DNA from 3 places in the Pseudarthrobacter sp. IC2-21 genome. Region 1 is predicted to be linked to each of the others. Evidence: predicted binding sites of a transcription regulator. Region 1 holds the regulator's gene; each other region holds the start of a gene.
The links. The regulator HrcA, encoded in region 1, represses chaperone genes, less so after heat shock. The targets are predictions, from matches to a motif close to TTNGCACTCGNNNNNNNCGAGTGCNAA.
Positions count from the first base shown of each region.

Region 2: a site for HrcA is predicted at 1,034-1,060, ahead of SBP01_RS13800 (FmdB family zinc ribbon protein). Genes of this name have one in related genera too.
Region 3: a site for HrcA is predicted at 7,297-7,323, ahead of groL (chaperonin GroEL). Genes of this name have one in related genera too.

Region 1 is NZ_CP139145.1:2,149,066-2,158,616, forward strand. Features, by position in the region: gene SBP01_RS09900 (PhoH family protein) at 1-979, opposite strand, end outside; gene SBP01_RS09905 (GerMN domain-containing protein) at 1,351-2,304, shown strand; gene SBP01_RS09910 (16S rRNA (uracil(1498)-N(3))-methyltransferase) at 2,331-3,116, opposite strand; gene dnaJ (molecular chaperone DnaJ) at 3,119-4,246, opposite strand; gene hrcA (heat-inducible transcriptional repressor HrcA) at 4,320-5,333, opposite strand; gene SBP01_RS09925 (DUF3097 domain-containing protein) at 5,505-6,353, shown strand; gene SBP01_RS09930 (DUF4870 domain-containing protein) at 6,516-6,926, shown strand; gene hemW (radical SAM family heme chaperone HemW) at 6,999-8,228, opposite strand; gene lepA (translation elongation factor 4) at 8,254-9,551, opposite strand, start outside.
Region 2 is NZ_CP139145.1:3,009,882-3,020,203, forward strand. Features, by position in the region: gene galU (UTP--glucose-1-phosphate uridylyltransferase GalU) at 1-266, opposite strand, end outside; gene SBP01_RS13795 (5-formyltetrahydrofolate cyclo-ligase) at 367-990, shown strand; gene SBP01_RS13800 (FmdB family zinc ribbon protein) at 1,123-1,395, shown strand; gene SBP01_RS13805 (RcpC/CpaB family pilus assembly protein) at 1,518-2,264, shown strand; gene SBP01_RS13810 (AAA family ATPase) at 2,308-6,405, opposite strand; gene guaA (glutamine-hydrolyzing GMP synthase) at 6,534-8,123, opposite strand; gene SBP01_RS13820 (DUF3817 domain-containing protein) at 8,225-8,725, opposite strand; gene SBP01_RS13825 (SURF1 family protein) at 8,722-9,582, opposite strand; gene SBP01_RS13830 (PTS sugar transporter subunit IIA) at 9,637-10,125, opposite strand; gene SBP01_RS13835 (glycerol-3-phosphate dehydrogenase/oxidase) at 10,168-10,322, opposite strand, start outside.
Region 3 is NZ_CP139145.1:825,618-835,939, forward strand. Features, by position in the region: gene SBP01_RS03870 (peptidoglycan bridge formation glycyltransferase FemA/FemB family protein) at 1-1,233, shown strand, start outside; gene SBP01_RS03875 (threonine/serine ThrE exporter family protein) at 1,379-2,758, shown strand; gene SBP01_RS03880 (siderophore-interacting protein) at 2,782-3,621, opposite strand; gene SBP01_RS03885 (uracil-DNA glycosylase) at 3,636-4,406, opposite strand; gene SBP01_RS03890 (DUF3263 domain-containing protein) at 4,530-4,859, shown strand; gene SBP01_RS03895 (LytR C-terminal domain-containing protein) at 4,911-5,540, shown strand; gene SBP01_RS03900 (cold-shock protein) at 5,708-5,914, shown strand; gene SBP01_RS03905 (ABC transporter substrate-binding protein) at 5,911-7,209, shown strand; gene groL (chaperonin GroEL) at 7,504-9,132, shown strand; gene SBP01_RS03915 (ribonuclease HI family protein) at 9,315-10,322, shown strand, end outside.

The DNA.
Region 1 (9,551 bases):
GACGGACCACGTCAGTGGAATCCAGCACGGAGAAGTTGACGTCCTCAATGCCCTGCAGGATTTCCTCCACGATGCGCAGCCCCGAACGCGTCCCGAACGGAAGGTCCACCTGGGTGACGTCGCCGGTGACGACCATCTTTGAGCCGAAGCCCAGCCGGGTCAGGAACATCTTCATCTGTTCCGGGGTGGTGTTTTGTGCCTCGTCAAGGATGATGAACGCGTCGTTCAGGGTCCGCCCGCGCATATAGGCAAGCGGGGCAACTTCGATGGTCCCGGCGGCCATGAGGCGCGGAATCGATTCGGGGTCCATCATGTCGTGGAGCGCATCATAAAGCGGACGCAGGTAGGGATCGATCTTGTCACTGAGGGTGCCGGGCAGGAACCCCAGACGTTCACCGGCTTCGACCGCCGGCCTCGTCAGGATGATGCGGCTGACTTCCTTCTGCTGCAGCGCCTGGACCGCCTTCGCCATGGCCAGGAAGGTTTTTCCTGTCCCGGCGGGGCCGATGCCGAAGATCACGGTGTTGGCATCGATGGCGTCAACATAGTTCTTCTGGTTCAGCGTCTTGGGCCGGATGGTCTTTCCCCGGCTGGACAGGATGTCATGGGTGAGGACGTCAACAGGGTTCTGCAGGGACTGGCTGCGGAGCAACGCCACGAGCTGCTGCAGTACTGCGGGGCTGATAACGGTTCCCCGGGCCACAAGGCCGCGCACTTCATGGAGCAGGCGCATGATGCGGGGAACCTCGTCCGCCGGACCGCTGATGGAAAGTTCGTTTCCGCGGACGTGGAAGTTTACCGCCGGGAACTTTTCTTCGATGTACCGCAGGGCCTCATCATGACTGCCGAGAGACTGGACCATCTGATCGGAGTTGTCAAAGAGCACCACCTCCGTCCGGACACCGGGAAGTGAATGGGGAAATTCCCCGGCGGCGCGCTCAGTGTTCAGCCTGCGCTTTCCGTTCGTTGATTCAGTCATGGTGCTGGCCCGCGGGCCCGTGATCTCCTCCGGTTCGGACTTGGTACCGCCGGTTGCTGCGTGAGCGGCCTGTTGCCGAGCACGCCGGAGCCAGCGTTTCCTTCCATCTTACGCCAGCAGGGCACTGGCGGCGGCGACCCGGGACGCCATGTAACAGGCGTTTCCAGGGACCCGGCTGCCCGATCGCCGGCGGTGTTAGATATCAACTTCATATCAGCCGCATATCGTTCCCGTTGCAGTTGGGACAGGGAGGAGTTTTGGGCCCTTTCCGGCGGCCTCGCTATGCCATGCTTGAAGTCCAGCCGTCCGGGGACCGGCTTACCGGGGCCCTGCCCCATCATTCGCAGCCAGGAAGGACACGGGCTATCAGAGTGCCGGAAACACCCGACACCCGCACGGCGGAGCATGCCGTGCGGCCGTTGCGCACGCGGGCTGTCCTGGTCCTTTTTCCGGCCCTCCTTCTCCTGACCGGCTGTATTGCAGATCCCGGCCCCCAGCCCACCCTGACGGCGAACTCCACCGCGGCCGCCACCGGCTCACCTGGAGCGGCCTCTACGAGCGCACCCCTGGAAACCACCCAGTCGTCCAACAAAGCGCCCGTGTATTGGATTGGCCGCAGTAACGGCAGCGTCTATCTTTACCGGGAGTTCCGGGATGTCCCGGAGCAGGAAAACCCGGTCACCCGTGCACTGCGCGCCATGATGTCCGAAAAGCCCCTCGACCCGGATTACTTCACTCCCTGGCAGAGCCCCACTGAGCTGGCAACGTCAATCTCGGGAAAGAATGTCATTACCGTTGATGTCTCGGCGGATGCCTTCAACAGCAATCTCGACGCCGACATGGCAGTTCGTGCCATCCAGCAGTTGATCTTCACCGCAACTGCGGCTGCGGCCAGTTCCGGGCTCATCGATTCGGGTCAGCAGATTCAGGTGCGGGTCCTGGTAGACAGCCATACTGATTATGTGGCCTTCAACCATGTCAGGTTGGGTGCCCCGATGTCCCGGGCGGCCGGCATGGTGGCGCCCGTGTGGATCATCGATCCCCAGGAAGGCACCGAAGTTCCTACCGGCAGTGTGAAGATTACGGGCCGCAGCACGGTGCCGGGGGGCAAGCTGAGGTGGCAGATCCTGCGGTCCGCGGGGAACGCCGACAAGTCGGCGTACCTGACCGGTGAGACAACAGCCGGGGCTGATTCGGCGCAGTCCGGGCTCTTCACGCTTTCGCTCAGTCTCCCGCCGGGAACCTACGAGCTCCGCGTGTGGCAGGCGGATGGCAGCAGCGGCCAGGAACTGAACGTGGACACACGAAAGTTCAACGTCAAGTAGCGGTTGGTTCAGGCGGGCCAGTCAGTTCAGGACGTCGGGGCATTCAGGCGGCCCAGCACGTCGCTCGCAAGCACAACCGCGGCGGGTCCGGCCGTGGAGGATCTCAGGACGTGGTTGCCCAGGAGCGCCGTCACGGCACCCACATCGCAGAGCCTGGTGACTTCCCGGGGACTGATCCCACCCTCCGGACCAACGATGAGCAGAATTTCCCGGGGACCCTGGCCCGCGGGCAGTCCTGCCTGCCAGGCCTCCAGCACCGATCGCAGCGGACGGACGGCGTCTTCGTGCAGGATCACGGCAAGGTCCGCTGCGGCCACGGCGGCAACCAGGCCCGGGGTCTCGACGACGGCGCGCACCTCCGGGATCCAGGCCCGGCGGGCCTGTTTGGCGGCGGCCGTGACGACAGACTGCCATTTGGCGTGGGCTTTCGCCGCGCGCTCACCCTTCCAACGGACAATTGAACGTTCCGACTGCCAGGGAACAACGGCGTCGATGCCCAGTTCAGTGGCCGTTTCGATGGCGAGTTCATCGCGGTCACCTTTGGCCAGTGCCTGGACCAGGACCAGCCGGATGCCCGGCAGGTCCTCCATGGCCAGCTTGGTGCATTCAACGGTGAGTTCCGACGGCGAGGTGGAAACAACCGTTCCAGTAAGTCGCCTGCCTGCACCGTCGGCAATGTCCACGGACTCCCCCGGCGCCAGTCGCTTGACTGTAACCGCATGGCGCGCTTCAGGGCCTTGAAGGGTGAACCGGGCCCCCGGCACCAGCTGGTCCAGCGACCCGGCGCCGCTGAAGAAGACTGGGTTACTCACTGCTAGAGGTTACCGAACCGGTCCCGCAGCTTGGCGAAGACTCCGCCGCTGGCCGTCAGCTTGCCTTCAGTGAACTGCTCACCCCGCAGCTTGGCGAGCTGACGCAGCAGGTCCTCCTGCGCCTGGTCGAGCTTCGAAGGCGTCTCCACCTGCAGGTGGACCAACAGGTCACCGCGGCCGTAGCCACGAAGATGCGTTACGCCCAGTCCGCGCAGCGTGATGACCTCACCGGACTGGGTGCCGGCTTTGACGTCGATTTCCTGCAGCCCGTCGAAGGTTTCCAGGGACACTTCCGTGCCCAGGGCGGCCGCGGTCATGGGGATGTGCAAAGTCGCGTGCAGGTCATCGCCGTCGCGGACAAAGGTGGGATCGTTGTTGACCCGGATTTCAACGTAGAGGTCACCGGCAGGTCCGCCGGCAGGTCCGGCCTCGCCCTGACCGGAAAGCTGGATCCGGGTGCCTGTTGCCACGCCGGCAGGCACTTTGATGGTGAGTGACCGGCGGCTGCGGATGCGGCCCTGGCCGTTGCACTCATTGCAGGGGTCCTTAATGACGGTTCCGAAGCCCTCGCAGGTGCCGCAGGGGGCGGCCGTCATGACCTGGCCCAGGATGGAGCGCACGGCCCGCTGGACCTGGCCGCTGCCACCGCAGATATCGCAGCGTTCAGGGTGGCTGCCCTCACGGCAGCACGAACCGTTACAGGTGGGGCAGGTGACGGCGGTATCCACTTCGAGCTTGCGGTTGACGCCGAAAACGGCGTCGCGCAGTTCGATCCGGACACTGATCAGCGCGTCCTGGCCGCGGCGGACCCGGGAGGCGGGACCCGAGGACCCGCCCGCACCGAAGAACGTATCGAAGATGTCCTGGAACGCGAACCCCTGGCCGGCGTAGGACCCGCCGCCGAAGCCGTTGTCAGTACCGTTTTCGTTGCCGGTGGTGTCATATACACGGCGCTTCTGGGGGTCCGAAAGGACCTCGTAGGCGTGGGTGACGGCCTTGAAGCGGTCCGACGCATCGTCCCCGGGGTTAACGTCCGGGTGAAGGGTGCGGGCCAGCTTGCGGTAGGCCTTCTTGATCTCTTCTCCGGTGGCTTCCGGCGAGACCCCGAGGACGTCGTAGTGGCTGCTCAAAGTTCGTATCTCTTCCCTGTTGTACTGCCGGCGGCGGTGCTGCCGGCACTGCTCTTCGTGCCTGGGCCGGCTGTTAAGGGCCCAGAATTCTTGACAGATAACGGGCTACTGCCCGCACTGCGGCCATGGTGGTGGGATAGTCCATCCGGGTGGGCCCCAGGACACCAACCTTGGCGGTGCTGTCCGGTCCGTAGGCGGTGGCCACCACGGAAGCTTCGGCGAGCCCGTCGTACGGGTTTTCCCGGCCTATGCTCACGGTCACGCCGCGCGGGTCCTGCGCCATGTCGCTGAGCAGGCGGAGCAGGACTACCTGTTCCTCCAGTGCTTCCAGGACAGGACCGATGCTGAGCGGAAAATCCACATTGGACCGGGCAAGGTTCGCGGTGCCGGCCATCACCATGCGGTCCTCCCTGCTGCTGTGGGCGAGCGTCTCCAGTCCATGGGCCAGCGCCTGGGCAGCTGCCCGCTGGCCCGGGGCGACGGAGGACACCACGCCAGGCAGGGACTGGGCCAGCCGGCTCAGCGGTGTTCCGGCCAGCGAACCGAGGAAGTGTGTCCGCAAAGCGGCGATGGCATCCTCGCCGAGGTCCTGGCCGACGTCGATTACACGCTGTTCCACCTTGCCGGTGGTGGCGATCAGCACCAGGAGGACCTGGCGTGGTGCCAGAAGGACAAATTCGATGTGGCGGATGGTGGCCCGGCTCAGGTGCGGGTACTGCACCACTGCCACCTGGTTGGTCAGCTGGGAAAGCAGCCTGACTGTCCTGTCCAGGACGTCATCCAAGTCATCCGCACCCTCCAGCAGCGACTGGATGGCCTTCTTCTCCGCCGGGGACAGAGGTTTGACGGCCGAGATCTGGTCCACAAACAGCCGGTAGCCCTTGTCCGTGGGGATCCGGCCCGCACTGGTGTGCGGAGCGGTAATCAGGCCCTCATCTTCCAGGGCGGCCATGTCGTTCCGGATGGTGGCGCTGGACACGCCGAGGTGGTGGCGCTCAACCAGGGCCTTGGAACCAACAGGCTCCCGGGAGTGCACGTAGTCCTCCACGATGGCCCGCAGTACTTCCAGTTTGCGCGGCTCGCTCACACTCCACCTCCATCCAGGATTGCCGTTCACTGCTTAGGTATTGGTCGCGGTTCGTTAGCACTCGACATGCCTAAGTGCTAACAGTCTAATATGACTCGCCCCGTTGTTAGCATTGGTACCGCTCCGGGCGAACATTCGGCGGCACGATCTAGCGCAAGGTGGAATGAATCCATGCAGTACCAGAACTGGGGTCCTCAGGAGATTGCCGCGCCGGTCCGGAGCGAACTCCCCGAAGTGCCAGTGGAGCGCGGCATGGTCATCGAAGACGCCCAGTCCGGCTGGGTCGGAGCGGTGACCCGGGTGGAGAAGTCCGGCGGCATGCACGTGGTTGCCCTTGAAGACCGGCGCGGCAAATCGCGGTCCTTCAAGCTGGGCTTCGGCTTCCTCCTCGAAGGCCAGCCCATCAGGCTGATGCCCCCGGCGCCCAGGCAGAACGCGGCCGTGCCGGCTGGACGCACGGCGTCCGGCTCGGTCAGCGTGGCGGGCCAGCGTGCCCAGGTGGCCAAGGCAAGCAGGATCTGGGTGGAGGGAAAGCACGACGCCGAACTCGTGGAAAAAGTGTGGGGTGACGATCTGCGGGTGGAGGGCATCGTCGTCGAGCCTTTGCACGGCATCGATGACCTCGCGGGGGCGGTGGCCGAATTCGGTCCCGGGCCCAACCGGCGGCTGGGGATCCTGGTGGATCACCTGGTACCGGACTCCAAAGAGTGGCGTATCGCCGCCGGGGTGATGGCGTCGAAGGGTGCCGCCGGGAACGTGCTGATTGTCGGGCACCCCTACGTTGACGTGTGGCAGGCGATCCGCCCTGCGGTGCTGGGCATTGAACAGTGGCCGGTGGTACCCCGCGGTCAGGATTGGAAAACCGGCATCCTTGCGGCATTTGGCTGGCCGCACGCCACGAAGGAAGACATCGGCCTGGGCTGGCAAAAACTGCTGGGCGCGGTCCGCAGTTACGCGGACTTGGAAGCGTCGCTGCTCGGGCGGGTGGAGGAGGTCATCGACTTCCTGACGGCGCCGTGACCCCTGGCGCCTCGCCCGCTGCCGGGCTGTTCCGGCCCTGGCCCCTGCGGACGACGGCAGCATTTGGCGGCACAACAAGTATTCTTGGTAGTGCGGAGGCTGTTCCTGCATCAGCCCGGCATTCTCCACATCAGCACGATTGCACTTTCGAAGGATGAAACCGTGGCACAAAACGCACGCGAGCACCGGGACGACCAAGGCCGTTCCGAGTACCAGGGCGTCCCCGCAAACGCGTTGCCCCTCACTGCCAGCGAGGACCGGCAATGGGCCACACTGGCACACTTTGGCGGGATCCTCGGTTGTGTACCGTCCCTGCTGATCTACCTGATCTTCCGTGAACGCGGACCGTTCACCGCACAGGAATCCAAGGAAGCGCTGAACTTCAGCCTGCCGCCCACCATCGCGGCGCTGGTGGCCAATCTTTTGGTCTTTATTCCGGTGGTGGGCAACATTTTTGCCGTCATCGCCACCCTCATCTGGATTGCACTGACCTGCTTCTCGGTGTCCGCCGGCATCCATGTCAACAAGGGCCAGCCGCACCGTTACCAGTACAACCTGCGCTGGATCAAGTAACTGCAACGCGAGGTCACTTCGCGCCCGATAATCGCATCGGGCCGGAAGTGACCCCGCGTTGATTTGGCCAGGCTAGTCGGGCAGGATCCTGCGGACCACTGCGTCCGCCAGGAGGCGGCCCTTCAGGGTCAGCACGAGCGTTCCCCTGATGGCGGCCGGCGCGTCAACGAGGCCCTCGGCCATGAGCCCGGCCACGGCGCGGCGTCCCGACTCCCCCAACGTTGCGATGGCGAGCCCCGAAACGAGCCGCGCCTCCAGCATGACGCGCTCCATTTCCCGCGTTTCGGCGTCGAGCGTTTCCCTGCCCGCCGCCGGCGAGAGCCCCTGGGCAAGCCGCCCGGCGTAGGCGGTGGGGTGCTTGACGTTCCACCAGCGCACGCCGCCCACATGCGAGTGCGCTCCCGGGCCGATGCCCCACCAGTCATCTCCGCGCCAATAGGCGAGATTGTGGCGGCAGGCCTGCTCCGGCGTCCGCGACCAGTTGCTGACCTCATACCAGCTGAGGCCTGCTTCGCCGATGAGTTGATCAGCGAGTTCGTACTTGTCGGCGTGGTCGTCGTCGTCGATGCCCGGGACGTCGCCCCGGCGGATCTGGGCGGCCAGTTTGGTGCCGTCCTCCACGATCAGCGCGTAGGCACTGATGTGGTCCGGCTCGTAGGACAGGGCCGTCTCCAGGGAGAAACGCCAGTCGTCCAGGGATTCGCCCGGCGTTCCGTAGATCAGGTCCAGGCTTACGGCCAATCCGGCCTCGCGGGCCCACTGCACCACCTGGGGCACCCTACTGGGAGTGTGCGTGCGGTCCAGGACCTTAAGAACGTGCGGGACGGCTGACTGCATGCCGAAGGAGACCCGGGTGAAGCCTGCGTTTTTCAGGACCGCCAGGGATTCCGGGGTGACGGAATCGGGGTTCGCTTCGGTGGTGACTTCAGCACCGTCCTCCAGACCCCATTCTTCGACGGCGGCGCCCAGGATCCGCGCGAGGTCATCGGCCGGGAGCAGGGTGGGGGTTCCGCCGCCGAAGAACACTGTGCTCATGGGGCGGGCCGGGAGGCCGGATTCGGTGAGGACCCGTGCTCCAAGCCGGACTTCGGAGATCGCCGTGTCCGCATAGGCGTCCTGCGAGGCTCCGCCGCCCAGTTCGGTGGCGGTGTAGGTGTTGAAATCGCAGTACCCGCACCGGACAGCGCAGAACGGGATGTGCACATACAGTCCGAAAGCCCGCCGCCCTGCACCGTCTGCTGCCTGGTCAGGCAGCAGACCGTCCGACGGCGCCGGGTCACCAAGGGGAAGAACGCTAGGCATCAGCGGGTCCCCCACTGAGCGGTGGTCACTTCTTTTTGGCCTTGTCCTTTGATTCGTCGGTGGTGAGTGCAGCGATGAACGCTTCCTGCGGCACCTCCACCGTACCCACCATCTTCATCCGTTTCTTACCTTCTTTTTGCTTCTCCAGCAGCTTGCGCTTACGTGAAATATCGCCGCCGTAGCACTTGGCGAGCACATCCTTGCGGATGGCGCGGATGCTTTCACGGGCGATGATCCGTGAGCCGATTGCGGCCTGGATGGGCACCTCGAACTGCTGGCGGGGAATGAGTTCGCGCAGCTTGGTGGTCATCATCACGCCGTAGGCGTATGCCTTGTCGCGGTGCGTAATCGCGGAGAACGCATCCACCTGTTCCCCTTGGAGCATGATGTCAACCTTGACCAGATCGGCCACTTGGTCGCCGTCGGCCTTCCAGTCCAGCGAGCCGTAGCCGCGGGTCTTGGATTTGAGGATGTCGAAGAAGTCAAAGACAATTTCGGCCAGGGGCAGGCGATATCGGATTTCCACCCGGTCCTCGGAGAGGTAGTCCATGCCGCCCATCACACCGCGCCGGCTCTGGCAAAGTTCCATGATGGCGCCCACGAATTCGTTGGGCGCCAGGATGGTGGCGGACACCATCGGCTCGCGGACCTCCGCGATCTTGCCGGAAGGGTACTCGCTGGGGTTGGTCACGTGGACCACTTTCTTGTCCTCCAGCGTGACCTCGTACTCCACGTTGGGAGCGGTGGAGATGAGGTCCAGGTTGTACTCGCGTTCGAGCCGCTCACGCGTGATTTCCAGGTGGAGCAGGCCCAGGAAACCGACACGGAAGCCAAAGCCCAGCGCGGCCGACGTCTCGGGCTCGTACACCAGTGCGGCGTCGTTGAGCATCAGCTTCTCGAGCGCGTCGCGGAGCACCGGGTAGTCAGTGCCGTCCAGCGGGTACAGGCCGGAGAACACCATGGGCTTGGCGTCGGCGTAGCCGGGGAGGGAGTCAGCGGCCGGCTTGGCAAGGTTGGTGACGGTATCGCCAACCTTGGACAGGCGCACATCCTTAACCCCGGTGATGAGGTAACCGACCTCGCCGACGCCCAGGCCCTTGGACGGGGTGGGTTCCGGCGAGCTCACGCCGATCTCGAGGAGTTCGTGCGTGGCCCGGGTGGACATCATCTGGATGCGCTCACGGGGATGCAGCATGCCGTCCACCACGCGGACGTAGGTAACAACGCCGCGGTACGTGTCGTAGACCGAATCGAAAATCATGGCCCGCGCAGGAGCGTTGGGGTCGCCCACGGGCGCCGGCAGGTCGCGGACAATCTTGTCCA
Region 2 (10,322 bases), 860 kb from region 1:
GCCATATCGCCTTTGGCTTCCAGCGTGTCCTCCAACGAGGGAACCCTGTCGAAGTGATCCTCCAGGGCGCGTTTGTTGCGCCCGGTGATCATCAGGATGTCGTTCAGTCCAACGTTGACAGCCTCTTCAACCACGTACTGGATGGCCGGCTTGTCCACCACCGGAAGCATTTCCTTGGGCATCGCTTTGGTGGCCGGCAGGAACCGGGTGCCGAGACCCGCTGCGGGGATTACGGCCTTGCGTACAGTCTGCTGAGAGGTAGTCACTGGACTAATCTAACGGAGGGGCAGACCATTCAATAATTCCTGCCCGCCCGTGCCCTGCATCCGGCAGACGGCACATCTGCAACGCGGAAGAGGTGACCCTATGTCCGAGCACGACAGGGCCGTCAAGGAAAGCATCCGGGCACGCCACCGGGCGCAGCGCACGGCCACGCCCTCGGGCCAGCGGGATGCCGCCGGCGCCGCCATCGCCGTCCACGGCGCAACCTGGGCCGAGCAGCTGGCAGGTGCTGCGCCGTCGACCTTTTGCGCCTATTTGGGCGTGGTGCCTGAGCCGCCCACCCTGCCGCTTATCAGCGAACTCCACCGCCGCGGACACACGGTCCTGCTCCCGGTTTGCGAACCGGGGCGCCAGCTGAGTTGGACGCAGTGGACGCCGGAAACAGAGTTCGTCCGCAGCCGCTTTGCCCCTGTCCTGGAACCCGCCGGCCCCCGGCATGGCCTGGCCATCATGGCTTCCGTGTCCGGCCTCCTGATGCCTGCCACGGCACTGGATCTGAGCGGGAACAGGATCGGCCAGGGCGGCGGCTACTACGACGTCCTGCTCGGCTCACTGGCCAGCGAAGGGTTGGAGATCCCGCTGGCGGCCATCGTCTTCGATACTGAAGTCCTGCCGGCCGGAACCATCCCCGCCGAAGCGTTCGACCGCAAAGTACCCGTTGCCTTGACCCCGTCCGGACTGGTTCGGTTGTCGCCCCCTCCTGAATAGCTCCGGCGCCGTGCTAAGGAGCTCCCCGCCGGGGGTGATAGAATTAGCACTCAGGCCCTGAGACTGCTAATGGACGGCCCGCCCGTTCAAGGCAGCGCAGGACCTCTCGTTTGCCCAAGAGGAGGATCACCAGTGCCCACTTATGCCTACGCCTGCAAGGATTGCGGCCACGCCTTCGACGTTTTCCAGTCGTTTACCGACAGCACCCTGACGTCATGCCCGGAGTGCCAGGGTGCCTTGCGCAAGAAGTTCAATAGCGTCGGTGTGGTGTTCAAGGGCTCCGGCTTCTACCGGACGGACTCCCGCGACGCCAAGGGAAGCACCGTTTCTGCAGCTCCTGCGGCAGCGCCTGCCCCGGCAGCTGCACCGGCCCCGGCCGCCGCAACCGCAGCCGCAGCCAGCTGAACGTAGTCATCACCGCGCTTCGTTAGTCACCTTGGCACCGCGTTCGACGCCGGCAGCCAAGTTATCCACATAGGCATCTTCGCTCCTGTGCCCCGCCGTCGCGGGACCATAGCGTGGGTGCCATGCCAGCCACTCTCTTTCGTCCGGGACGCGGAGCCGCATCCGCCGTCCGCCCGGTACGCCGCCCGCCGGCGGCCGGAGTCACCCGCCGCCCCGGCCGCCGCAGATTCCTGTCGTGGCTGAGCCGGAACCGGCGTCTCGCCATCGCCCTCCTGCTGTGCGCTGCCGCCGGGATCACCGTCCATCAGCTCACGCCCCCGCCCGCAGACACGGCCACGACGCTGGCGGCCGCGCGGGACCTGCCCGCCGGCACCGCCCTGGCAGCAGCCGATCTGGCGTCTGTGCGCATTCCCCCGCAGCTGGTGAGTGACGGGTCAATCACCGTGCCAGGCGAAGCGACAGGCAAACAGCTGGCGGCGCCCCTGCGCAAAGGGCAGCTGCTGACGGATTCCCAGCTGCTGGGCCCGGGACTCCTTACCGGAACAGCGGCAGGTGCCGCCGCCGTGCCGCTGAGGATGGCAGACCCTTCCTCGATCCAGCTGGTGTCTCCCGGGCAGCTGGTCAACGTGGTGCTGACCGGAGCCAACGGCTACGACCAGAACTCCCCGTCCGAAGTACTCGCTTCCTCTGTGCCGGTCCTCTGGACATCGGGGCAGGGCGGAAAGACAGGTCAATGGCTCGGGACCGCTGAAACGGACGGGCTGATCGTGGTGGCGGCCGCCCCGGAACAGGCCGCCCGCCTGGCCGGCGCGTCCACCCAGGGCAAGCTGTTCTTTGTCCTCGTCGGACCTCCCGCCGCCGGAGGGTGACGCGGTGAGCGGCGCAGCGCGGCCCGCAGGCAACCTGGCGCGGTTAGCCCCAGTGCGGCGGTTTGTTCTCCTTGAGCCACGAGTCATGATCGTCTTCGGCGCCGTCTCCCCAATTCCGGGGATCGTCCTCAGCCGCCTTGTTCGGCAGGATTCCCCCGGTACCGGCCTTCGGGTCAACGGGCGCGGCTTGGCCGTCGCCGTTGTTGTCCGGCTGGCCGCCGTCTTCGGTGTTGTCCTGGCCGTGGTCCTGCGGGGTCACAACAGCCTCCCTCTCCAGGCGTGGGGCCTGGTCATCGTTCCTATCATCTCCGGCCGTTCCCGCCGGGCGCGAGTCCAGGTCCTCGTCAAAGAAACCACCCGAGGCGGTGCCCCGTCCCGGGGGCAGGACATTTTCGAGTCCCAGGTAGCCGGCAATCCGGTCAGCGCAGGTGGACGGGTCGGTGAAGACCTCGATGGTCCACAGCGGCATGTACCGCCAGCCCATCCGTTCGAGCAACTGCGGACGGAGACGGCTCCGCTCGCGCACACTCATGGTGCGGTACTGTTCCGTGCCGTCGGATTCGATCGCCACCGGCCACGGGATATCCGCGTCGTCCTGACCCATGGTGCTCAGCGGGTCAGCCGCCGCCACCACATCGATGACGCCGTCGTACTGATGCCACACGCGTGCGCCGCGGGCCCGCAGCCGGTCACCGAGGTCGGCCACCAGCGGGTCAGCGCCGAGGGCCTGTTCGCTGGCGGCAGCCCGGGACGCCGGGGTGCCCAGGTCTGTCTTCCCGGCAATTTCGCGGTTCAGCAGCTCGTAGAGTTCCACGGCGCCGTGCGAAAGCCGCGTGTGGTCCAGGTCTTCGGGCTGGAAGCAGGTCAGGACGTGGATCGACCGGCGGGCGCGTGTCATGGCGAGGGCAAATTTTTCCCGGCCGCCCTCAGCGGAAAGCGGACCGAAATTATGCAGCGCCCGCCCATGGGGCGTCCGGCCGAAGCCGGGCGAGAAGATGATGTGGTCGCGGACCAGGCCCTGGGCCCGCTCCAGGTCAACCACGCGGAACGACTCCGCCCCGCCGCCAAAGAACCCGGCAAGTGTGGGGTGGTTGGGAAGCTGCAACCGGATGGACTCGCCAATCCGCGCCGCGTGCCGGAGGCTTGCGGTCACCACGGCCAGGGACGTGCGGGAACGCAGCCGTGCGTGCTCAAAAACCAGTTGCACCACACGGTTGACCTCGGCCACCACGGACTCCACGCCCTCGTGATCGGCACTCGGCAGTCCCGTCCCGTCGGGCAGGTACTCAACCGTCAGCGCCCGGTCCAGGCCGGTGGCAGCCTGGCCCTCGGGCAGCCGGCGGAGACCGTCGTCGTAGAAATTCTTGCTCAGCTGAAGGACCAGGTCCTCATCGACGGCACGGTAGACAAAATTCAGGCGCCACACCGGCAGCACGGCCGAGAGGGCGGTGTAGGCACTTTCCACCCGCTGGTGGGCGGCTTCGCCGGCGGCCAGGCGCTCCACGCCCACGGTAAAGGTCCGGGGGCTGGCAATCTTGGCATCGCCGAAGGCAATCACCTGCTTGGCGCGGGCAATGGATGGCAGGACGGCCTGCAGCGATGTGGCTTCCGCGTCCAGGATGACCACGGCATCAAAGCGCTGCTCAGCCGGCAGGAGACCGGTCATCAGGTACGGGCTGACCGACCAGACCGGAACCAGCATCGGTACGAGGTCCGGCGCCTGGGCGGTCAGGGCGGCCAGTGTCACGCGGCCGTCCTTGAGCAGGCTGCGGAGCAGCTGGGCCTGGCGCGGGTGCTCCGCCAACGCGGCGCTCCACCGCTCGGAAAGGTCCCAGCGCAGGCGCGCGGCACCGCTGGCAATGTGGGCGTTGTCCGCGAGCCGGTATTCGGCCTCCAGCTGGCGGAGGGCGTCGCCGTCGGACATGGCCAGGTAATCATCGCCGCTGATCATGGCTTCCAGGGCCGACTGCCACCAGGCAAGTTCAAGCTCGGCGGCCACGGACTCCGCCGGAACTTCCCGGTCCGCCAGGTCGGAGAGGAGTTCACCCAGGCCATGCTCACGCATGTTTTCCACCAGCAGGGTGCGCTCGGGCAGGGTCTTCAGCGTGTCGGTGTCCGCTACCAGCCGCTCAAGCCGCTCCATGAGTTCCTCATAGCGGGCAGTGGCCAGCGAGCCGCCGGCCGGGGTGTGCCGGAGGGCCTCCCCCAGTTCAGTCAGCTCGCGGTCCAGTGACCGGTACAGAACGTTCATTTCGGCGAGGCCTGAGGGAACGGCCGGGTGGCGCTGGGTCGTGGCGTAGCCGGACCACAGCGCCCGCTGTTCCTGGACCAGCACCAGTGAACTGTGGAGGTCAGCGATGTGGACACCGGGCCGCACGTACTCCTTGGCGACCCGGCGCAGGCGGGACCGCTGCATGGACGCCATATCAATGTTCCGCTCGCGGCGCCAGGCCGAGGTGGCGGTGGCCGAGATCAGGTCATGGACGGGCCGGTCGAAGATGTCGGGCGTGAACTTGTCCAGGCTTTCGCGGACCGCCACCAGCAGTTCGAGCTGCTCGCCCCATTCCGCAAAAGAACTGCCCAGCCGGATCTCGGCGTGCTCGGCCACGCTGTGCATCCGGTCGCGGAGGACCGGAAGGTTCTTCGCGACGGAGCGGGCCAGGTCCTGCGCTTCCTCGGTCTCTTTGCGGGTGAGGAGCCTGGCACCGTGCCATGGACTGGTGGTGGACGCCCGGCTGAAGCTGCCAAGCTCGGCTGCCCGCCGGAGCCGGCCGGCCAGTTCGTTGCGGTCGCGGATGCTGTCCAGCACGCTGCGCTTGAGCCGCACCGTGGTTGCCGGGGCCGGATGGATGGAGGTCAGTTCGGCGAGCGACTGCATGGCCTGGTACGGCGAGCAGCCCCAGCGCTGGCGGACGTTGTGCAGGGAGGCCACATGGTCCATCAGGGCGTGGCGGTGTTCGGTGAGGGTCTTGTGCAGGTTTCCCAGCTGCGGCTCGAGAGATTTCTCGTTGCGCACAATGGCGCGCACCAGCTGGGCCTTGAGCTGCTGGGGTGTGGCGGTGCCGGAAAGCTGGAAGAGGATGGACTCCAGGCCCAGGGCTTCCAGCTGTCCGGATACTTCGTTCAGGCTGGCACGGCGGTCCCCGACCACCAGGACTGACCGTCCCGCGTCCACGAGTGCGCCGATGGTGTTGATCGCGGTTTGGGTCTGGCCCGTGCCCGGCGGGGTGCTGACCACCAGCGAGTCACCGGCCCGCGCAGCGTCGATGACGTACTGCTGGTCCGGGTCGGCGTCAAGGAGCAGGAGTTCGTCGCCGGGGTGGCGGTCGTCCACGCTCGGAAAGCGCGAAGGGTCCGGTTCCTCGACATCCACCACTTCGCCGCCGCCGGCCTTGGCCAGGGCAGTGATCAGCGGGTTGCCGTCGTTGATCCAGGGGTCATCGAGGTTGCCGGACAGATCGGCAAAGGTGGAGACGAGCAGGTTGTGCTGGGCTTCGGCACCGTGGATGGGCCTGATCAGCGTGGCCAGCCGGTCCAGGACCGGCTGCGGATCGAAGCGGGCGGTGCTGTAGGCGAGGCGGGTGACGGCATTGACGTCGAACACGATCCCGTGAATGTTCTTCAGGTGCCGGACCAGGGCCGGGTTGATGTGGGCCTGCTCCGTGAGCTGCAGCTCGTAATCGTCCTCGCCGGGACGGACCGTGAGCGAAATCGCTGTGAGCATGACCGGGGCGGAAATCCGCTGCGGCTTGCCTCCGACGGCGGATGTCCACACCACAGTGCCGGCGGAGAAATACCCGGCGTCGATCCCGCGGTCGTTTGCGAGTTCAAAGATTTTTGAGCGGATATTCCGCGAGGCCCGGGCCGCCACCACGTACTGCTGCTGGTCCCGGATCAGGGTGGACAGCCGGGTGCGGCGGCCCGCCATCAGCTGCGCCAGCCCCGAGGGGTGGGCGTGGGTCAGGTCAATGGAGCCTTCCGGGGTCTTGGTGAAACGCAGCATGGTGTCTGCCCCGGTGACGGGTTTAAGCCCGGACAGCCATTTTCCGAGCTCCTCAGAACCCTCCGGGTGGCCTTGACCAACTGACACTACTGCCTTCTTTTCTGCGTTTACACGTGACGCCCTGGACCATACCGGCATAGATTCGAGCGTAGCCGCAAAAGGAGCCGGGATGAGAGACCGCAACACGGGGTCAGGCCAAATTAGGGGATTTGAACGGATAAGAGCAATGGCCGGCCTCCGCTGACGGAGACCGGCCACTCACACTGTTATTCCCACTCGATGGTTCCCGGCGGCTTGCTGGTCACGTCCAGCACCACCCGGTTCACGCCTTCCACCTCGTTGGTGATCCGGTTGGAGATCCGGGCCAGGAGATCGTACGGCAGGCGGGACCAGTCGGCCGTCATGGCGTCCTCGGAGGACACCGGGCGGAGGACAATCGGGTGGCCGTAGGTCCGGCCGTCGCCCATGACCCCAACGCTGCGGACATCGGCGAGCAGGACCACCGGCATCTGCCATACCTCGTTGTCCAGGCCGGCTGCGGTGAGTTCGGCGCGGGCAATGGCGTCCGCCTTGCGCAGCAGGTCCAGGCGTTCCTTGGTGACCTCGCCGACAATGCGGATGGCGAGGCCGGGCCCGGGGAACGGCTGGCGTCCCACGATTTCCTGCGGGAGCCCCAGCTGGGCCCCCACGGCACGGACCTCGTCCTTGAAGAGTGCGCGCAGCGGTTCCACGAGTTCGAACTGCAGGTCCTCGGGAAGGCCGCCCACGTTGTGGTGGCTCTTGATGTTGGCTGCACCTTCGCCGCCGCCTGATTCGACGACGTCCGGGTACAGCGTGCCCTGGACCAGGAACTTGATCTTCTCGCCGTGGGCCGCCGCTTCGGCGATGATGGCCAGTTCGGCTTCCTCGAACGCGCGGATGAACTCGCGGCCGATGATTTTGCGCTTGGTTTCGGGGTCGCTGACACCGGTCAGGGCGTCCTGAAAACGCTCCTGCTCATTGGCCACGTACAGCTTCACGCCGGTGGCGGCCACGAAGTCGCGCTCCACCTGTTCGGCTTCGCCTTCACGCAGCAGTCCGTGGTCCACGAAGACGCACGTGAGCTGGTCGCCGACGGCCCGCTGGACGAGCGCGGCGGCGACCGCGGAATCAACGCCGCCGGAGAGGCCGCAGATGACCCGGGCGTCGCCGATCTGCTGACGGATCCGGTCCACCTGCTCTTCGAGGATGTTCCCCGTGGTCCAGTTGGGCTCGAGCTTGGCGCCCTTGAACAGGAAGTTCTCCAGCACCTGCTGGCCGTAGGCCGAGTGCTTCACCTCCGGGTGCCACTGCACGCCGTACAGGCCCTTTTCCTCGTTGGCGAACGCGGCAACTTCGGCGCCCGCCGTCGTCGCCAGCACTTCGAAGCCTTCAGGGGCGGTGTGCACGGAGTCGCCGTGGCTCATCCAGGTGTTCTGGTGCTGCGGCATCCCCTCGAGCACGGAGCGGCCTTCGCCGAGGATGGTGGTCTGGGTGGAGCCGTACTCGCGCAGGCCGGTCTTATCCACCTTGCCGCCCAGGGCGTTGGCCATGGCCTGGAAGCCGTAGCAGATGCCGAACACGGGAACCCCGGCCTCAAAGAGATCGGCGCCGACGGACGGGGCACCGTCCGCGTACACGCTGGACGGGCCACCCGAGAGAATGATGGCAGCGGGGTTTTTGGCCAGGAGCTGCTCGGTGCTGTAGGTATGCGGAACCACTTCCGAATACACGTTCGCTTCCCGGACGCGGCGGGCAATCAGCTGCGCGTACTGGGCACCGTAGTCAACAACCAGCACCGGCTTCTGGGAAGTCTGGGGTGCAGAGGGAGTAGTCACCGTCCTAGCCTACTTTGCGCAGTTGCCCCGCCGCACATTCATGGCCGGTGGTGTGACGGAAGGAACGTACGACGGCGGGACTCACCTGCCGCCGCGGCGCGTCAGTACCGCTGGGCCGCCTGCGGGTGCGCGGCGAGCTCCGCTTCGACCTCGGCGTGGAACTTCTTCTCCACGAAGAAGGACAGGAACGGGACCACACCACCCAACGCCAACAGGATGAGCTTCAGGAACGGCCAGCGCATCAGCGTCCACAACCGGAAGTTGGAGATCAGGTACACCACGTACATCCAGCCATGCACGATCAGCACAGCGACGGAAAGGTTGAATCCACCCACCACGCCTTGGGGGTCGGCTTCGGCAAAACCGAATCCGAAGGGCTGCCCGGTGACGGCGTTCGTTCCGCCCGCGAAGAGGTACTGGCCAAACGCGTAGCGTGCGATCAGTTCAGCGCACAGCAGGAGCAGCATCCCGCCGGTCAGGTAGGCCATGACCTTGTAAAATTTCAGCGCGGAACGGATCTGGGCTTCGGTACCGCCGAAGCGGCGCTTCTTGGGCTTACCCTGGGCAGAACCCTGCTGGACGGCCGGTTTCGGTTCAATCATGGCTTTACCTTTTGTTGGAGCTGTTCAGAAGTTGCGGAGCTGGGCGGCGTAGGCGGCGCATCGTCGTGGGCGTCGTCGTCGAGGTCCTCTTCGAGGCCCCGGCGGTAGTCATCCTTCACCAGCCGCCACCAGATAAACAGCGCGAACCCGGCGAACACCACCCACTCCAGGGAGTAGAAGAGGTTGAGCCAGTTGACCTTTTGGGCTGGCGGCTGCGGGCCGATGTTCAGGGGCTTCAGATCTCCGCTGACCGCCGCCGCGCTCACGTCGGTCCCGTCCACCATTTCGGCGGTGGCGGCGACAAATCCCGGGTAGCTGCTGACGTCCCAGTAGTTGATGAGTTCGGCGACCGAAACGGCGGAGGCGTGTCCTGCTTCCGGCGCGGTCTCCGGCAGCGGCGATTCGGAGGGAATGAGCCGTCCGGTCAGGTCGACTGTCCCCGGCGGCGGCGCCACGGCATCCTTCGGATCGGACACCCAGCCGCGGGCCACCGGAATCCACATCTGGGGGGAGGCAGCCACACCGGTGAGAACCGGGGCGCCCTTCACGGCGAAGGCGGAAACCACCCAGTAGCCGGTCTTTCCGTCCTTGAGGCGCCCCGGAACCAGGACCTGTTTCGCGGGGTCGTAGGTGCCCTCTGCTGAAACCATTTGGTCGGAGACGGACCCCGGGAAGAAGTGTCCGGGCTCAAGGGTCTCCGTGAGCGCCTTGGTTTCTTCAGTGGCCGGGCTGACCGGAACCTCGGGTTGCACGGATCGGCCGAACTGCCACTGGCTGAGCAGGACAAACACCCCGGAGACGACGATCGCAAACACCAGGCCTGCGATCCATCGGGGCTTAAGGGCTGTTTTCCACACCCCTTAACCGTACTTCGTTCCGCTGTAGAACAGCTAAACGGGCAGGTTCCCGCCCTAATGGTCGAAGAACACCAGGCTCGAGTTGATCAGCTCGGCGATGACTTCGGCGTCGTAGGCCCGCCGCAGGGACTCCCGGAAGGACTCCTTCGACAACGAACGCGCCAGGGTGGCCAGCACTTCGAGGTGATCGGAGAAGGAACTGGCCGGGGTGGCGATCAGCAGGATGACGGTGGCAGGGCCGTCGGCGGCGCCGAAGTCCAGCGCGTGGCCGTACTTGGTGATGCCGACGGCGATGGACGTCCGCGAGACGTACTCGCTGCGCGCGTGCGGGAGCCCGATTCCGCCCGGCAGGCCGGTGGCGAGCTGGTGTTCCCGGGCGTTGACGTGCTCCAGAAAGCCCTGCAGGTCCGTGATCCGGCCGGCCGCGTAAAGTCGTTCCGCGAGTTGAGCCGCAGCGTCTGCCTTGTCCTTTGCCTCCAACTCCAAAATCACCAGTTCGGAGGTGGTCAGATCGGCATCATACCGGTCAAGTGGTTCGGCCAAGGCGTGTTCCTTCGGTCAGGTCAGAAGCGGGCTAACGGCATGTCAGCGCAACGGGACGATGTCCTCCACACCGAGTCGGGCGGCGTCGGCTGATTCGTCATCCGGCTGCTGCTGGCTCAGCCTTTCAGCCTCAACACGGGCGATGTAGTGCTTAATTTCGCTTTCGCGCTGCGCATCGCTCCAGCCAAGGACTTCGC
Region 3 (10,322 bases), 1.3 Mb from region 1:
CAGAACAACTTCATCCAGTCCGCTGACTTCGTCCGGTTCCAGCGTGCCCGCGGCCAGGTGGTGGAGCTCTTCGGCGTCAGGCGCGACGGCGAACTCGTCGCCGCCGGCAAACTGAACTACACCACCAACCGCTGGGGCTACAAGGTCTGCGAGTGCGCCAAGGGCCCCCTGATGGACTACGCGGACGCCGCCCTGGTGCGTGACGTCGTCGGACTTCTCAAAGAGCGCGCCGCCGGGCGCAAAGCAGCGGAACTGCGGATTTCTCCGAACCTGCCGTACATCGCCCGCGATGAAGACGGCGCCGAGCACCCCGAGATCACGGACAACAGGCCGCTCGTGGCAGAGCTGGCCCGCCTGGGCTTTGAACACCAGGGCTCGGAGATGGACTTCGTCAATGTGAATTGGATGTTCATCAAGAAGCTCGAAGGCATCAAGGATTCCGAAGAGCTCATCATGAGCACCAGCTACCGGACCCGCAAAGCCATCCGCAAGGCTGAGAAGAACGGGGTGTTCCTGGAGCAGGCCACCCTGGAAACCCTCGATGAGTTTTACAACGCGCTCAGCACCGCCGGGGACGAGAAGGGCTTCGTGTACCGGGAGCGCGAATACTACGAACAGCTCCTGCGGACCACCTCGCCCGAGTTTACGAAACTGATGATGGCCAAGATCGATATCCCGGCCTACCGGAAGTCCATCACCGAACGCCTGGAAGCCGAGTCCGCGGCTGCGGCGGAGCTCCGCCGCGAGGTTGAGGAAACGGGCAGCAAGAAGAAGGCCAACCGGCTCAAGGTGGTCCAGGACCTGGCGGACAGCTACGAGCGCAGCCTCAAGGACATTGAGCGTTTCCCCGATTCCGTGGGCGTGGCCACCGTGGCTGCCATCCACTTTGTGTGTTTCGGCGACGAAGTGGTGTGCGTGATCGGCGGGACCGTGCAGGACTACATCTACTTCAACGGCGCCACCTCCCTGTACTGGGGCATGATGCTCCACGGGCTGGAGCAGGGCTATGCGCGGTACAACTTCTATGGCACCTTCGGCATCGAGGGGCAGGACGAGGAAGGCCACGGCGGCTACCAGTTCAAGAAGGGCTTCGGCGGCGAAGTGGTCCAACTCGTGGGTGATTTTGTGATGCCGGTCAGGCCCCTGCCCTTCCGGGCGAACAGGCTGGCCCGGGCCGCCGTGGCCGTGGCCCGCACTGTCCTCGGCAAGCTGCCGCTGAAGCGGCAGGCGTAGCACCAACCCACCAAGCGTCAGAGGGAGGCGGACCACCGTGAACAAACGTCCCGAGAATTACCGCGGCAAGCCGCACACCGACGGCCTGCCCAAAACGGAGCCGCTCTCGGCCTCCCAGCTCGGTCACGACGCTGCAGCCAAGCGGATGCTCCGGCGCCTGGTCCAGGGCGAGAACCCGCCGACGGCGCCCCTGAGCATCGTGGACAGGCTCGCGGGGAGCCCCTACGCCAACCCCATGATCCAGGTGGGGGGCGTGGACACCTCTGCCCGCAAGACCCTGGATTTTGCCCTGCACCTCGCCGAAACCATGTTCCGGTACGGGGCCGGCGCCCTGGAAGTGGAGACCAGCATCATCGCGGTCACCGCGGCGCTCGGGCTGAAGAACATCGAGGTGGACATCACCAACCAGTCCGTGGCCATCAACTACGCTCCCAAGGACCAGCCGCCCATCGCGTTGCTCCGGGTGGTGCGGTCCTGGACCAACAACTACGCCGGGCTCGCGAAAGTGCACCGGCTGGTGACGGACATTGTGGCCGGGGGAGTGGGCCGGGATGAGGCCATCCGCCGCCTGGACGAGGCGATCACCAGCCCCAAGCCGTTCCCGCGCTGGATGGTCACCATGGCCTTCGGGGTGTTCGCGGCAGTCTTCGTGGGTGTCCTGGGCGGGGGCCCGGCGTCCTCGGCCATCGCGTTCGTGGCAAACCTCGGCGTCAGCCTCCTGGCCCGCCAGCTGGGCCGGTGGCGGGTTCCGGACTTCTTTACGACGGCGGCTTGCTCCTTCGGTGTCACGCTCACCGCGCTGCTGTTGTGGCGCTTCAACCTCACCAACGCGCCGGCGATCGTGGTGGTGGGCGGCATCCTGCTGCTCCTGCCCACCGGCCGCCTGGTTTCCGCCGTCCAGGACGCCATCAACGGGTTCCCCGTGACGGCCGCGGGCCGGTTCCTTTCCACACTGCTGACCTTCGGCGCGATCGTGGCCGGGATCGCGGTGGCCTCGGTGGTGGGGGCGATGTCCGGGATGCAGGCCATTGACGTTACCGAAACGTTCCCGCCCGCCTACCATCTGTGGGTCCTGGTGATCTTCACGGCCATCGCCGTGATGGCCATCGGCATCACCGAGCAGACGTCGTGGGACCTGCTGCTGCCCACTGCGGGAGTGGGCGTGGTGGGCTACTTCGTCCTGCTGGGCGCCGGTTCCCTGGGCATCGGCGACCGGTTCTCCCCGGCGATCGCCGCCGTCGTGATCGGTCTGCTGGCCCGCGTGGTGGCACTGAAGATGGGCGCCCCGCAGCTGGTGGTGGCCGTTCCGGCTGCGCTGATCCTCCTGCCCGGCCTGACCATCTTCCGCTCCATGTACGTGCTGACCATCGAGGAATCAGAGATCCTGCTCGGGGCCGGCGGAATGCTCAACGCGGGGGCGATTGTGCTGGGCACGGCTGCCGGCATTGTCCTCGGCGATACGCTCGCCCGGCCCCTGACGCGCAGCCTGGCCAGCAACGAGCGGCGCCGCGCCCGGCGGCGGTAAAGCCCGGCTCAGATCTTCCCTGCCTAGATCTTCCCTATGGGGAGTTTCTTCTCAGCCTGGAAGTCGTCTTCCACCCGGCCCTTTGCCCAGTAGCCGGACAGCGAAACCTGGCTCCGCTCCAGGCCGCGCTCGGCGAAGAGCACGGTCCGCAGGGCCTTCATGTAGCCGCGCTCGCCATGGGCGAAAACGTCCACCCGTCCCTCCAGCCAGTCGGCGCCGGCCACGGCCGAAACCAGGAGGTCACCCCCGCCGGCGGGGGCCCCGTTCCGGCGGAGCCAGTTGAGCTGCACGCCTGCCGGGGCTGCGATGTGCTGGATGTCCGCGTCGCTGTCCACCTCAATGAAGGCCAGGCCGCGGGCCTCCGCGGGCAGGGATTCGATGACGGCCGCGATGGCCGGCAGGGCGGCCTCATCCCCGGCGAGGAGGTACCAGTCGGCCTCGGGGGAGGGGTTGTAGCCGCCGCCGGGCCCGGTGAATGTGAACGTGTCCCCGGGCTGTGCACCGGCAGCCCACGGCCCCGCCAGGCCTTCGTCCCCGTGAATCACAAAGTCGATGGCCAGTTCCTGTGCTGCGGTATCCACCCAGCGGACCGTGTAAGTACGGGTGAAAGGCCACTGGGCCCGGGGCAGGGTTTCGCGGATGGTCCACAGATCCAGCGGCCGGGTGTACTCAACGCCGGGCTGCGGGAACACAATCTTGATGTAACGGTCCACATAGTCGTTGTTTACATAGGCGGCGAAGCCCGGGCCGCCCGCCACGATCCTGACCATGTGCGGTGACAGTTCTTCACGCCGGATCACCGTGAGGTCAATCTGCGGACGGGTGTTCTTCGTTGCGCTCGTGGCGGCCGGCACTGTGCTCATAAGGCAACCCTAAGCTAAACAACCGGCGGGAGCTCCCAGGTTACGCCCGTGGAGCCCTGCTCCCGCAGCAGCCTGTTGATGGTGCTGAAGGGTTTGGAGCCGAAGAAACCGCGCGACGCCGATAACGGGCTGGGGTGCGCGCTGTATACCACTGCCGCGCCGTCCAGAAGGGGACGGACACTTTCCGCGTCCTTGCCCCACAGCACCGCCACGAGCGGCAGACTGCGGCCATCGGCCGTGCGGCGGTGGGCAACTGCGGTGACTGCCGCCGTCGTGATCACTTCCCAGCCTTTACCGCGGTGCGAGCCGGCGGCGCCCGCGCGGACGCTCATGACCCGGTTGAGCAGCAGCACGCCCTGATTGGCCCAGGCGGACAGGTCCCCGTGGACCCGCGGTGGGATGCCGAGATCGGACTCGAGTTCGCGGTAGATGTTGGCCAGGCTCCGGGGGATGGGCCGCGTCCGCGGGGCAACGGCGAAGGAAAGTCCCACGGCGTGGCCAGGGGTGGGATAGGGGTCCTGGCCGACGATGAGGACCTTGACATCAGCCAGCGGCTGCCTGAAGGCGCGAAGGACGTTCGACGGCGCCGGCAGCACGCGGTGCCCCGCCTCCACCTCCGCCGCAAGGAAGGTGAGGACGTCCCGCAGCTCCTTTTCAACCGGGGCCAGCGCGGCCGCCCAGTCGGGGGTCATCAGCTCACCCAGCGGCATTGCAGCCAGCTCGGCGAAGCCAACGGCGTCCGCCGGCTCCGCCGCAAGCTCGAACAGGGCGTCAGGTTCAAACACCGTCCCATTCTTGCAAAGTTTTCCGCCGGACCCGGCCCGGGGCGCCCGGCTTCAAATGACAACAATGTTATTTACGCCGTAGCATGGGATGAGATTTCAACCTCACCAGCGAAGGGATGTGCCGTGGCGGAGCCTGCTCGGGAACACCTGCCGGACGCCGCGGAGCAAAGCCGGCTGCTGGCTGACTTCACCCTGCGGGACTCCCCATTGAGCGAGCGCGACCAGCAAATGCTGGCCCTGGAACGGCAGTGGTGGAAGTACGCGGGCGCCAAGGAACAGGCCATCCGGGAGCTCTTCGACCTGTCCGCGACGCACTATTACCAGCTGCTCAATGCCCTCATTGATTCCGAGGCGGCGCTGGCCCACGATCCCATGCTGGTGAAGAGATTGCGTAGACTACGTACGTCGCGTCACCGGGCACGCACTGCTCGCCGCCTGGGTTCCGACGCCTGACTAATTTCGTGCTGAGCCATCAGCAGCAATCAACAAGGACGTCCCTGCACCATGACCAAATACGCTCGCGATGAATTCGACAAGGTACCGGAGACCGCCTCGCGGCAAGGCGTCCACCGCACGGCCACGGCGGCCGCCCGGCGCAGGCTCTGGCCCGTTCTGGCTGTGGGGATCGCCGCGCTGGCCATTGGACTTGTTTCCTTCCTGATTCTTCCCAAACTCGGGTTCACGCAGGCCGGCACGGAACTCTCCACGAGCCTGGAGGCGTCCGCCTCACCCAAGGCAAGCTCCGCCCCGTCGGCCAGCCCGGAATCATCGCCCAGCGCTGAGCCTTCCCCGGGCGCCGCGGCTTCAGCCAGCCCGGAGCCTTCGGCGTCCCCGTCCGCCAGCGAAAAGGCCGCGGTCCTGAACAAGGCCCAGGGAGTCGCCGTGTACAACGCGGCCGGGACAGCCGGGCTGGCCGGACGGGTCAGCTCGATGCTGCAGAACGACGGCTGGACGCTGGGGCAGGTCGGCAACTGGGCCGGCGCACCGCAGCAGGCGTCCCGGATCTTCTACGCTGGTGCGGCGCAGCGGGCCAACGCCGAAGCACTCGGGACCCTGTTGGGCGTCCCCACGCTGGCCGACAGCCAGGAGTTCCAGGTGCCCCTGGTTGTGGTGCTGGGGCCCGATTACCGGTAGCGCCCCGGTCACGCGACCATAACGTTCGGGCCGCCGGGGCCGGGCGGCCCGGCCGCCCCCACGGGTTGTGGCTAGAGTGAATTGAGGCTTCGGGCCCGTTCGCGGCGCACGGACGTACACGGCCCACAGCGGGGTGGACCGTCGGCACTACGGAAAGAGTGGACATCATGGCATTGGGAACCGTCAAGTGGTTCAACGCCGAAAAGGGCTATGGCTTCATTACCGTGGATGGCTCCGGGGATGACGTCTTTGTGCACTGGTCGGCCATCGACGGCGAAGGCTTCCGCGCCCTCGAAGAAGGGCAGCGGGTGGAGCTGGAAGTCGGCGAAGGCGAGAAAGGCCCGCAGGCCGATAGCGTCCGGCCCGCAGAGTGAACCGCGGCACCCCGCCCTTGGCAATCCTCCGCGGCACCCCGCCCTTGGCAATCCTCCGCGGCACCGCGGCGGCAGCCCTCCTCCTGGCACTCGCCGGGTGCGCCGGTGCCGCCGGGGGCAACGCCCGGCTGGACACCGTGGAGGCCTCCGGCGACGGAACCCTGCGGATCGGCCTGATCCTGGACAACACGGGGGAGCAGAGCTTCCTCAATGATGCGCAGCGGGCCGCCGCGGAGGCTGCAGTCAAGGACATCAACGCAGCCGGGGGACACAAGGGCAAGCCTGTCGAACTGATCATCGAAATGGGCGACGATGCCGGGCAGCAGGCCAGGAAACTCGTTGACGGCAAAGCCGACGCCGTGGTTGGGCCGACGGATTCCAGCCACGCGGCAGCTGCCATCGACGTCCTGTCCGCGGCCAGGACACCGCTGATCTCGCCGGCGAACTCGGCGGCGGCGCTGAGCACGTACAAGAGCGGCGGCTACTATTTCCGGACCGCGCCAACGGACGTTGCCCAGGCCTCCGTGCTGGTGAAGCTCGCCAAGGACGGCGGGGCCAGGAAAATCTCCGTGGTCCACCAGGACAGCGCCTACGGCAACGACGTCTCCGCGGCCGTGGCCGCCGCTGCCACGGCTGCCGGCCTGGAAACGGTCAGCACCACGGCCTTCAAGCCGGGTGCCGCGCAGAAGGCAGCGGCGGCCGCCCGGGAAGCCAAACCTGACGCCGTGGTTCTGATCGCCCGGGAGGACGCCCAGGGTGCCCTCGCCGAACTTAACAACGCAGGGTTGTCCGGCAGCAAGCTCATCCTCAGTGACGGTGCCTTCGCGCAGTACGGTTCGGGGCTTGGCTCGAAGGCCCTCGATGGTGCCCGCGCCGTGGTGCCCGGCGGCCTCCCTTCGGCTGCGTTCCAGGCGCGGCTGCTGGCCATCAGTCCGGGCCTGAAGGACCTGTCCTTCGGGGCCGAAGCCTACGATGCCGTGAACCTTGCGGCGCTGGCTGCGGCTACGGCCGGTGACGACGCCGGCCGCTCCATCGCAGCCAACCTGATCACAGCATCCGGCGGGACCCCGGACGGCCAGGAAACCGCCCCGGCCGGTAAAACATGCCGCACCTACGCCGACTGCCTGGCCGTGCTGAAGACGGGGGCAAAAATCAATTACGACGGCGAATCGGGGCATATTGCGTTCGACTCCCATGGCGATATCACGGCGGCGAACTTCATGGTCTTCACCTATGGCGTGGACAACAGGGCCGTGCTCACCGGACGCGAGGCCGCAGGCCGCACCGCGGGCTGATCGCCAACGGCGAACGGCCACCCGCCGGATAGGCGGTTCAGGCGTCCATTCGCTTGCACTCTCACCGGGGGAGTGCTAATTATTGAGTTAGCACTCTGACGTACCGACTGCTAAAGCAAGGTTCGGCATCCGCCGCTTCCGCAGCTTTGGCACCGGGCTCGGAGCGAGAGAAATACCTAGCTGGAGTGAGATCCCCAGCCCCGGCGTACAGAGGCCACGGGCGAAGGATCGTCCGTCGCGGGCACTGCAGTGCGGTTCATTCTTAACGACTGTCCCGAAAGGACTACTGCCGTTATGGCCAAGATCATTGCATTTGATGAAGAGGCACGCCGCGGTCTTGAGCGGGGCCTGAACATCCTCGCCGACGCCGTCAAGGTCACCCTCGGCCCGCGTGGACGCAACGTCGTCCTCGAAAAGAAGTGGGGCGCCCCCACGATCACCAACGATGGTGTTTCCATCGCCAAGGAGATCGAACTGGACGACCCTTACGAAAAGATCGGCGCCGAGCTGGTCAAGGAAGTTGCCAAGAAGACCGATGACGTCGCAGGCGACGGCACCACCACGGCAACCGTGCTGGCCCAGGCCCTGGTCAAGGAAGGCCTGCGCAACGTCGCGGCCGGCGCTGACCCGCTGTCCCTCAAGCGCGGCATCGAGAAGGCCGTAGAGGCCGTCACCGTTGAGCTGCTTGCCTCCGCCAAGGAAATCGAAACCAAGGAAGAGATCGCGGCCACCGCCTCCATCTCTGCTGGTGACGATGAAATCGGCGCCCTGATCGCCGAAGCCCTGGACAAGGTGGGCAAGGAAGGCGTCATCACCGTCGAGGAGTCCAACACCTTCGGCCTGGAGCTCGAACTCACCGAAGGCATGCGCTTCGACAAGGGTTACATCTCCGCTTACTTCGTGACTGATACCGAGCGTCAGGAAACGGTCCTTGAGGACCCGTACATCCTGATCGTGAACTCCAAGATCTCCAACGTCAAGGAACTGGTTGCTGTCCTGGAAAAGGTCATGCAGTCCAACAAGCCGCTGCTGATCATCGCCGAGGACATCGAAGGCGAGGCCCTGGCCACGCTGATCGTCAACAAGATCCGTGGCACGTTCAAGTCTGTTGCCGTCAAGGCTCCGGGCTTCGGCGACCGCCGCAAGGCCCAGCTGGCCGACATTGCTGTCCTCACCGGTGGCCAGGTCATCGCCGAGGAAGTCGGACTCAAGCTGGAGACCGCCGGACTGGAACTCCTCGGCAAGGCCCGCAAGGTTGTTGTCACCAAGGACGAAACCACCATCGTCGAAGGTGCCGGCGACGCCGACCAGATCGCTGGCCGCGTTTCCCAGATCCGCGCCGAGATCGAAAACTCCGATTCGGACTACGACCGTGAGAAGCTGCAGGAACGCCTGGCCAAGCTGGCCGGCGGCGTTGCAGTCATCAAGGCCGGTGCCGCAACCGAGGTTGAGCTCAAGGAACGCAAGCACCGCATTGAGGACGCTGTCCGCAACGCCAAGGCTGCTGTTGAAGAAGGCATCGTCGCCGGTGGCGGCGTTGCACTGATCCAGGCCGGCGCCAAGGCGTTCGCCAACCTGAACCTCACGGGTGACGAGGCAACGGGCGCCAACATCGTCCGCGTTGCCATCGACGCCCCGCTGAAGCAGATCGCCTTCAACGCCGGCATGGAGCCCGGTGTTGTGGTGGACAAGGTCCGTGGCCTGCCCGCAGGCCACGGCCTGAACGCAGCCACCGGCGAATACGTCGACCTGCTGGCCGCCGGCATCAACGACCCGGTCAAGGTGACCCGCTCTGCCCTGCAGAACGCGGCCTCCATTGCCGGCCTCTTCCTCACCACCGAGGCCGTTGTGGCCGACAAGCCGGAGAAGAACGCTCCGGCCATGGGTGGCGGCGACGAGATGGGCGGCATGGGCGGCTTCTAGCCCCCGGCTTTCCAAGCACGAAGCACCAAAGCACAACGCTCGACGGCGGTCCTCACCAAGGGTGGGGGCCGCCGTCGGCCGTTAAGCGCCGACATCAGGGGCAGGCGTCAGGGCGCCGGCGTCAAGGTCAGGTGTTAGGCGCCGACGTCAAGGGCAGGCGGGATCTCTGGCAGGATGGAACAGTGACAATTACAGCAGCGGCCGACGGTTCGGCTTTAGGCAACCCGGGGCCGGCCGGCTGGGCCTGGTACGTGGACGACCACTCCTGGCGGGCGGGCGGATGGCCGCACGGCACCAACAACCAGGGCGAGCTGATGGCCGTCCTCGACTTGTTCCGTGCCACTGCCCACCTTCCCGATGAACACCTGAAGGTCCTCTGCGACAGCCAGTACGTTATCAACTCCATCACCAAATGGATGCCGGGCTGGAAACGGAAAGGCTGGCGAAAAGGGGACGGCAAGCCCGTGATGAACCTTGAGCTGCTCAAGGAACTGGACCGTGAACTTGCCGGCCGCAAGTACACGTTCGAATGGGTTAAAGGCCACGCCGGTCATGACCTCAACGAGGCGGCCGATGAACGGGCCCGCGCGGCGGCCACCGCCTACCAGCAGGGTGTCGCCGCCCGATCCGGGCCCGGCTTCGCCGGTGCGCCCGTTGCAGCGGGCCAGCCCGCCGGTGCCGCCGAGGCCGGGAACCAGTCCGCCGAAGCCACCGGGCCTGCGGGCGCTGCTGCCGGGGCCGGGCGTACCGCCGCCCCGGCCGCCCGCAACGAGCCTTCTGCTGCCGTCAGTGCGGGTCGCTTTGGACAGGCCTCCTTTGCGGAGCCCGACCTGTTCAGCGAGCTCGAGGCCGAGGCGTTCGATCAGGCGGAGGCCACCGGGGCCGAGCCAAGCCCGGAGGCGATCGTCGAGGCCCTCGAGCGGGAACTGGCCGGCCCTGAAGCCAGGGGCGATATTGGCCGCACCGGCGTCCTCCTGCACCCGGACTTCATGGAGATCGGAAGCTCCGGCAGGGTCTGGACCCGGGACGCCATGATGATGGCACTGGAAGAGGACCCGGGCAACCACACGGACCTCGAAATCCTGGGCGCGGACCGGATTGGCGCCGACGCGGTCCTGCTGACGTACCGAAGCTACACGCGCTCGGGCCCGGTTCTCCGGAGCTCCCTGTGGGTACTGGACGGCACCAAG